One region of the Paenibacillus sanfengchensis genome, then DNA from elsewhere that is predicted to be linked to it. Evidence: predicted binding sites of a transcription regulator. Region 1 holds the regulator's gene; each other region holds the start of a gene.
What was found. The regulator NrdR, encoded in region 1, represses ribonucleotide reductase genes. The targets are predictions, from matches to a motif close to AACACNATATATNGTGTT.
Positions count from the first base shown of each region.

Region 1 (2,268 bases):
GCGGATGTTTTGATCGATAACAGTCACGGCAGAGAAGAGACGGAACGTCAAATTGATACCTTTTGGCGGGATAAGGGACTGGCATGAGTTGGCTTCGTAAAAAAAGAGTGCTGCTTTTGTTGTTTTTGGGCTTTATCCTGATCTTGTTTTTCAATTCCGCATGGCTGTCGCTTTTTTATCCGATCCCTTATAAAGAGGAAATTCGCCATCATGCCCGCAGCAACGGTCTGGACCCGTTAATGGTGGCCGCGATTATCAAAGTGGAGACGAATTATAAGCCGGGTTCGGAGTCCAAAAAGGGAGCGCTCGGTATCATGCAGATTATGCCGGATACGGCGAAATGGGTGATCGAGAAGGCCAAGCTGGAGGATGTCCCGCTGAACCGGGTTAAGGAGGAGACGGGGACCAATATCCGGATCGGAACCTGGTACCTGAAATCGCTCTCCGACCAGTTTGACGGGAATATGATAGCGGTCATCGCCGCCTATAATGCGGGGCCCACCAACGTGAAAAACTGGCTTCGTAGCGGCCGCTGGGACGGTCGGCTCGAGAGCGCGAAGGATATTCCTTTTGGCGAAACGAGGCATTATGTACAACGGGTTTCCCATTATTATAAACAGTATTCAAGTATATATGAGGATTTTTAATTCAAAAAGAAGCATGGGCAGCTAAAAGCTGCCCTCGCTTCCCGTTGATCGGTGATTATTATCTGAATTGACCTGCCAGCGATTGCTCGGCCAGGGTTACCAAACGTTTAGTGATGAAACCACCGATCGAACCGTTCTCATAAGAAGTCAGGTTACCTGCATATCCGTCTTGTGGGAAAGAGATGCCAAGCTCTTGAGCGATTTCATATTTCATTTGCTCCAGTGCTCCGGAAGCTTGTCTAACCACCAGGTCATTCGAAGAATTGTTGTTTTGGGCCATGATGTTCACCTCCTTGTGGTTGGTAACTGTATTATGCTCGGGATTCGGCAACTTCATTACCTGTTTTTAAAGTTATATATTGGAATCAAGAAATAAGAAAATCCGTAGTTCAATGAATCGTGATGAAGAGCTTAGGGCGAAAACGAAAGGAGGGAGATTCTTTTGAAATGTCCCTATTGTGATTATTTAGGTACGAAGGTGCTGGATTCCAGACCGGCGAACGAGAACCGTTCCATCCGCCGCCGCCGGGAGTGCGAAAAGTGCAACCGCCGCTTCACCACGTTTGAAATGGTGGAAGAGATGCCGCTGATCGTGATTAAGAAGGATGGCAGCCGGGAAGAATTTAGCAGAGAGAAGCTGCTTCGCGGCTTGATCCGGGCCTGTGAGAAACGGCCGGTTTCCGTAGAGCAACTGGAGTCCATTGTTTCCGAAGCGGAGCGTTCTCTTCGGCAATCGGCCAATGCGGAGGTGGAAAGCCGACAAATCGGCGAACTGGTTATGGAACAGCTTTATCCCGTCGATGAGGTCGCTTATGTGCGGTTCGCTTCGGTTTATCGCCAATTTAAGGATATCAATATGTTTATGAAAGAACTGAAAGGTCTCTTATCCAAAACAACCGAAGAAGATCAATAACAATAAGTTATTTTCTTTACTAAGGAGTGAGAGCGGATGCAGTCAAATCGGCTCATCGGACCCGCTTGCGGTTTTCTGGGAGGTACCACCTTCGGCAGTGGGATCGCTTTTTTGCTGGGATGGACATCTTATCCCGTCATCGCTTCCGTGTCATTCTTCGGTCTGGCCGGTGCGGCCCTCGGAGCCATAGCTGTAAAGATTCTACAAAAGCAGGTGGACTAAAACTAAAGTTCGCGCATATAACATTGGTAAACGTTTGTCCGGAGTTTCTTCTGGGCAGGCGTTTTTTTATTCGAATTTTTTACATTGCGTTTACAAAACAAAAACATGGGTTTGATATTTGCTGCTTATAATCGAGTTGTACAAACAAATGAGGGGGAAACCTTAACAATGAAAAAGAGTTTGGTCTTGGTAATGACTTTGGTTTTAAGTTTCGCATTGGCTGCTTGCGGCCAAGGGAACAAGACAAATAGTGAGGGTGCCGGAACAAACACCGGAACCACGAATTCCGCAAGTGGAGAGAAAGGTGCCGCAAACGGTGGAGAAACAACAACTTCCGAGCTTTCCGGTTCGATTCTGGCTGTAGGTTCCTCCGCACTTCAACCGCTGGTGGATCAAGCCTCCAAGAAATTTATGGAGAAGAACCCTAAAGTATCGATTCAAGTTCAAGGCGGAGGAAGCGGTACGGGCTTGACGCAAGTATCCGGC
Region 1 is NZ_JBAGJC010000021.1:30,725-32,992, forward strand. Features, by position in the region: gene coaE (dephospho-CoA kinase) at 1-87, shown strand, start outside; gene V4U84_RS25055 (lytic transglycosylase domain-containing protein) at 84-647, shown strand; gene V4U84_RS25060 (alpha/beta-type small acid-soluble spore protein) at 706-927, opposite strand; gene nrdR (transcriptional regulator NrdR) at 1,090-1,560, shown strand; gene V4U84_RS25070 (hypothetical protein) at 1,597-1,782, shown strand; gene V4U84_RS25075 (phosphate ABC transporter substrate-binding protein) at 1,951-2,268, shown strand, end outside.

Region 2 (2,268 bases), on a different contig from region 1:
TTTGACAAAGGAAGTAACACCATCGTATAATTCCATTTCTTCGGGTGAGAGATGGACATCGATATTTTTGACATTGCGTTTCGTAAATTCCAACTGTCCGTCTCCACGGCGGTTGCGGATCATAATTTTGGCGAGCTCGCTTTTGAGCTGGCCCTCGTTTTTGGGGACCCGTTTGTCGTAGACGAAATTGGACGCAAAATCGGTTTGTCCTCCGAGTTGGCCGGGCTTGAGCAGCGTGATCAGGTTAAACAGCTCGCCCATGTCGTTCTGAACCGGGGTCGCGGTTAGAAGCAGGCAGTATTTTTTTCGCAGTTGCACCATGAATTGATAGTTGGTTGTCTTCTTGTTCTTCAGTTTATGCGCTTCGTCCACGATCACCATGTCATACTCGCTGCCCAGCAGGATTTCGCGATGTGGTTCGCGCTTGGCCGTGTCTATGGAGGCGACGACGACGTCGTTTTGCCAGGAATGCGCCTTTTTCTGTGCGACGGCGGGAATGCCAAATTTCTGATTCAGCTCGCGCACCCATTGCAGCACAAGCGAGGCCGGGACGAGAATGAGCGCTTTCCGGACCAGTCCGCGGATGATATATTCCTTCAGAATAAGGCCGGCTTCGATCGTTTTTCCCAAGCCTACTTCGTCCGCCAGGATGGCCCGTCCGCGCATCTCGAACAGTACTTTGCGGGCGGTTTCGGTTTGATGCGGGAGCGGCGTAACCTCCTGAAGATGCTTCAGACAGAGCATTTCTTCAAAAGTGGTGACGAGCGAAGCTTCTTCGGCCTGACCGGCGAGGTTGAACAGCTTCCAATCGTCCCAAGGGCCGCCTTTGTCCAGCCGTGCTTCCAGGTCTTCGTACCAACTGCGGTCAAACTCGACCGTTATGTTGCCAGGAACGGCGGTTGTCGAAGCGGCAGCGGCGGTGACGGAACCCGGGGCATGAGGATTCATGATGTAAAACCTCCCTTTGCGTGTCGGCTGACCGGGGCCAGCGTCTGGTGAATGCTCACATTAAGGAGTAGTATGGACGAAATCGGGATACTTCATAACCTTACGGCTGAGCGGCCGGTTTTCAGGGCAATTTTCATAGAAGGCGGCTCGAAAAAAAGAGGATGGGGGAGGAATTCGGCGATCGGTCGGGCTTGACCCATTTTCTTGGCTAAAATTTCATGCTGAATTCCCGTGACAACGAGATATTGTATAGTATAATGGTATTCGCACACAATATGTTGTGATTTTTACATATGATATACCGTTTCTATCGTGTGCATTCCGGTTATAGGTTGGTAGGGAAAAGCCCGGATTTCACGTTTTTTAAGGGAATTGCGGGGCGTTTCGAGAGCCTGTGGCCGCTATTTTTTTGCGATCATCGACAAAGCGTAACCTTCGAGCCTTTGCACTCGATCATTTTAGATTCCGAAGCTTGCGCCGACCATATTTAGAGGAGGGTGTTTTCTTTGAAAACAGAACATAAGCAACGCCTGGAAGGGCTTAGCGAAAAAATCTTTTTGGACCGGTATGCCTGGAAGGACGCGGACCCGAGTCATGCCGAGGTAGGCGACGTGGTATTGGTTCTGACCAAAGACGATCCGAAGTTTCCGACCAAAGAAGTCGGTGAAGTCGTGGCCCGGAACGGGCGGACCGTGACGGTCAAGACGCGTAAGGGCGAACTGGTGGAGTCCGATGTGGAGAAGCTGACGCTCAACATCGAGAAAACGCCGGAAGAAATGTGGGACCGGCTTGCTGGCGCGATGGCTTCGGTCGAGAAAACGCCGGAGCTGCAAGAGGAATGGCGCGAGAAGTTCCGCTATATTCTGGACGACTGGAAGCTGGTGCCGGGCGGACGGATCGCTGCCGGGGCGGGCGCGAGCGAGGAACTGACGCTGTTCAACTGCTATGTGATCCCTTCACCGAAAGACAGCCGCGGCGGGATCATGGAAACCTTGTCGGAAATGACGGAGATTATGGCCAGAGGCGGCGGAGTCGGCATTAACCTCAGCTCGCTGCGTCCCCGCCGCGCCGTGGTTAAAGGCGTCAACGGATCTTCGAGCGGTGCCGTGTCCTGGGGCGGACTGTTCAGTTACACGACCGGCCTGATCGAACAAGGGGGAAGCCGCCGCGGCGCCCTGATGCTGATGATCAACGACTGGCATCCCGATGTGCTCGATTTTATTACCGTCAAACAAACGATGGGCCAAGTAACGAACGCCAACCTGTCGGTATGCGTGAGCAACGCCTTTATGAAAGCCGTCAAGGAAGATCTGGACTGGG
Region 2 is NZ_JBAGJC010000001.1:557,157-559,424, reverse strand. Features, by position in the region: gene V4U84_RS02590 (DEAD/DEAH box helicase) at 1-948, opposite strand, end outside; gene V4U84_RS02585 (adenosylcobalamin-dependent ribonucleoside-diphosphate reductase) at 1,455-2,268, shown strand, end outside.
Region 2: V4U84_RS02585 (adenosylcobalamin-dependent ribonucleoside-diphosphate reductase) is a predicted target of NrdR. The motif match lies at 1,216-1,233, and genes of this name have one in related genera.

Region 3 (2,268 bases), on a different contig from region 1:
TGGTTTCAAATGTTTCATCATGTGCGAACCCTGGAGGATCTGTGGCGATCTCAAACAGAATTTCCCCATGCTCCCTAAAGTAAATGGCATTAAAGTAGTTCCGGTCACGAACAGCCGTGACTCCATAGCCATGTTCAGCAACATATTTTTGCCAATCCAATTGATCTTCATTGTCCTTTGCACGCCATGCTATATGATGAACCGTACCAACACCCATTTGACCCCTGCCCACTGGAGAAAGTTTGAGGTCTATCACATTGCCGATGTCGGCGGAAGAGTGATACCGTGCAATATCTCCCTCTTTGCCTATGAATTCAAGTCCCATGACTTTCTCCAACAATTCAGCGGTTTTTTCCGGTTGTGCAGACAGCAGGGTCGCTCCCCCAAAGCCTTTAATGGCAACATCGGAGGTAATGCCGCCGAAATTCCACATATTAGGCTCTCCTGCTTCTCGTTCCACAATTTCCAGATGGAGTCCGTGAGGATCGTCAAATTCCAAATATTGCTCACCAAAGCGTTCGATTTTAGAGAAAGGAACTTCAAAATGCTTTAGCCGGTTTTCCCAAAAGCTTATTGCACCCTTAGGCACAACATAAGAAGTAACCCCTACTTGCCCATCGCCGATAGTTCCCTTATAAGCATTAGCCCATGGAAAGAAGGTAATAATCGTCCCAGGTCTGCCGCCTTGATCACCGAAGTACAAGTGATATGTACCTGGGTCATCGAAATTGACCGTTTTTTTAACTAAGCGAAGCCCTAATACACCGGCATAAAAATCCACATTTTCTTGAGGGTGTCCGACAATAGCGGTAATATGGTGGATACCCATTGTTTTTTTACTCATTTTTATTCCTCCTATTTTAGATAAATAAAATCGACCTACAATTCCGAATCAATAACTCTTAATATAAAGATATTTTAGAAAAAAACGATCCAACGAATATTGTCCTTTATCTTGCCTGACAGTTAATTAAGCAACCCTTCAAGTCACTTAATATCACGAATCTTAATATTGAGATATTTGATATTGAGGTAATTTTATAACCTTTTCTATTCAAATGTCAACAACTTTTTTTAAAATATAAAATGCATCATCACTACCTGATTTATTCAACATTGCAATTGACAATTCTATATATAGTTATAAAATGGATGAAGTCGACTAAATATAGTGTTCTACTTTATTTTATAGAATTTAAGGAGGACCCTACGATGCTAATTGCCTATGATTCGAAGACCGGCAACGTAAAAAGATTTATATCCAAGCTTAAACTCCCGGCGGTTCAAATTGAAGATCAAATGACGATAAATGAACCCTATGTACTCATTACATATACAACAGGATTTGGCCAGATACCGAACAAGGTATCTTCCTTTTTGCAGCACAATGCTGACCATCTTGTTGGTGTGGCTGCCAGCGGCAATCGTAACTGGGGGGAAAAATTTGCAAAAAGCGCAGACTTGATCTCGGATCTGTATCATGTCCCCATCCTCAGTAAATTTGAGTTATCCGGGACTTCGACCGATGTAGAGCGCTTCAAACAGGAGGTAAATCGAATTGCGACATATTGAATTGAACAACATGTTAATGAAACGGGATTCTGACGGTTTTTTTCAGTTAGAAAAAGACCTGGAAGCAGTAGATGAATTTATGAAGGAAGTGGCAACCAGAAGTCTGGAATTTGCCAATTTTGAAGAACAAGTACGGTATATGATTGAAAATGACTTTTATGAAGATTTTTATAAAAACTATTCCTCCGAAGAAATTTTAGAATTGTTTAATATCACTCATAGCTATAACTTCAAGTTCCCTTCCTACATGGCGGTATCCAAATTTTATACCGACTATGCACTGAAGAGTAATGATCGTAAGTTGTACCTTGAGCATTATCCGGATCGGGTAGCGGCTGTAGCTCTCCATTTGGGACGTGGTGACGGTGACACAGCCCGTATACTCGCACGAGCGATGATGGAACAGCGGCTACAGCCCGCAACCCCGACCTTTCTTAATGCCGGAAAAAGCCGCCGTGGAGAAATGGTGTCCTGCTTCCTGCTTGAAATGGACGATTCGCTAAATTCGATCAATTATGTCTTAAACACATGCATGCAGTTATCCAAAATTGGTGGCGGTGTAGCGGTCAATCTATCTAAACTGCGGGCCCGCGGAGAAGCAATCAAAGGTGTCGAAGGGGCGGCAAAAGGAATTATGCCTGTCCTTAAGTTGATGGAAGACAGTTTCTCCTACGCGGATCAGATGGGCCAGCGCAA
Region 3 is NZ_JBAGJC010000006.1:155,283-157,550, forward strand. Features, by position in the region: gene V4U84_RS15090 (ring-cleaving dioxygenase) at 1-844, opposite strand, end outside; gene nrdI (class Ib ribonucleoside-diphosphate reductase assembly flavoprotein NrdI) at 1,213-1,572, shown strand; gene nrdE (class 1b ribonucleoside-diphosphate reductase subunit alpha) at 1,559-2,268, shown strand, end outside.
Region 3: nrdI (class Ib ribonucleoside-diphosphate reductase assembly flavoprotein NrdI) is a predicted target of NrdR. The motif match lies at 1,159-1,176, and genes of this name have one in related genera.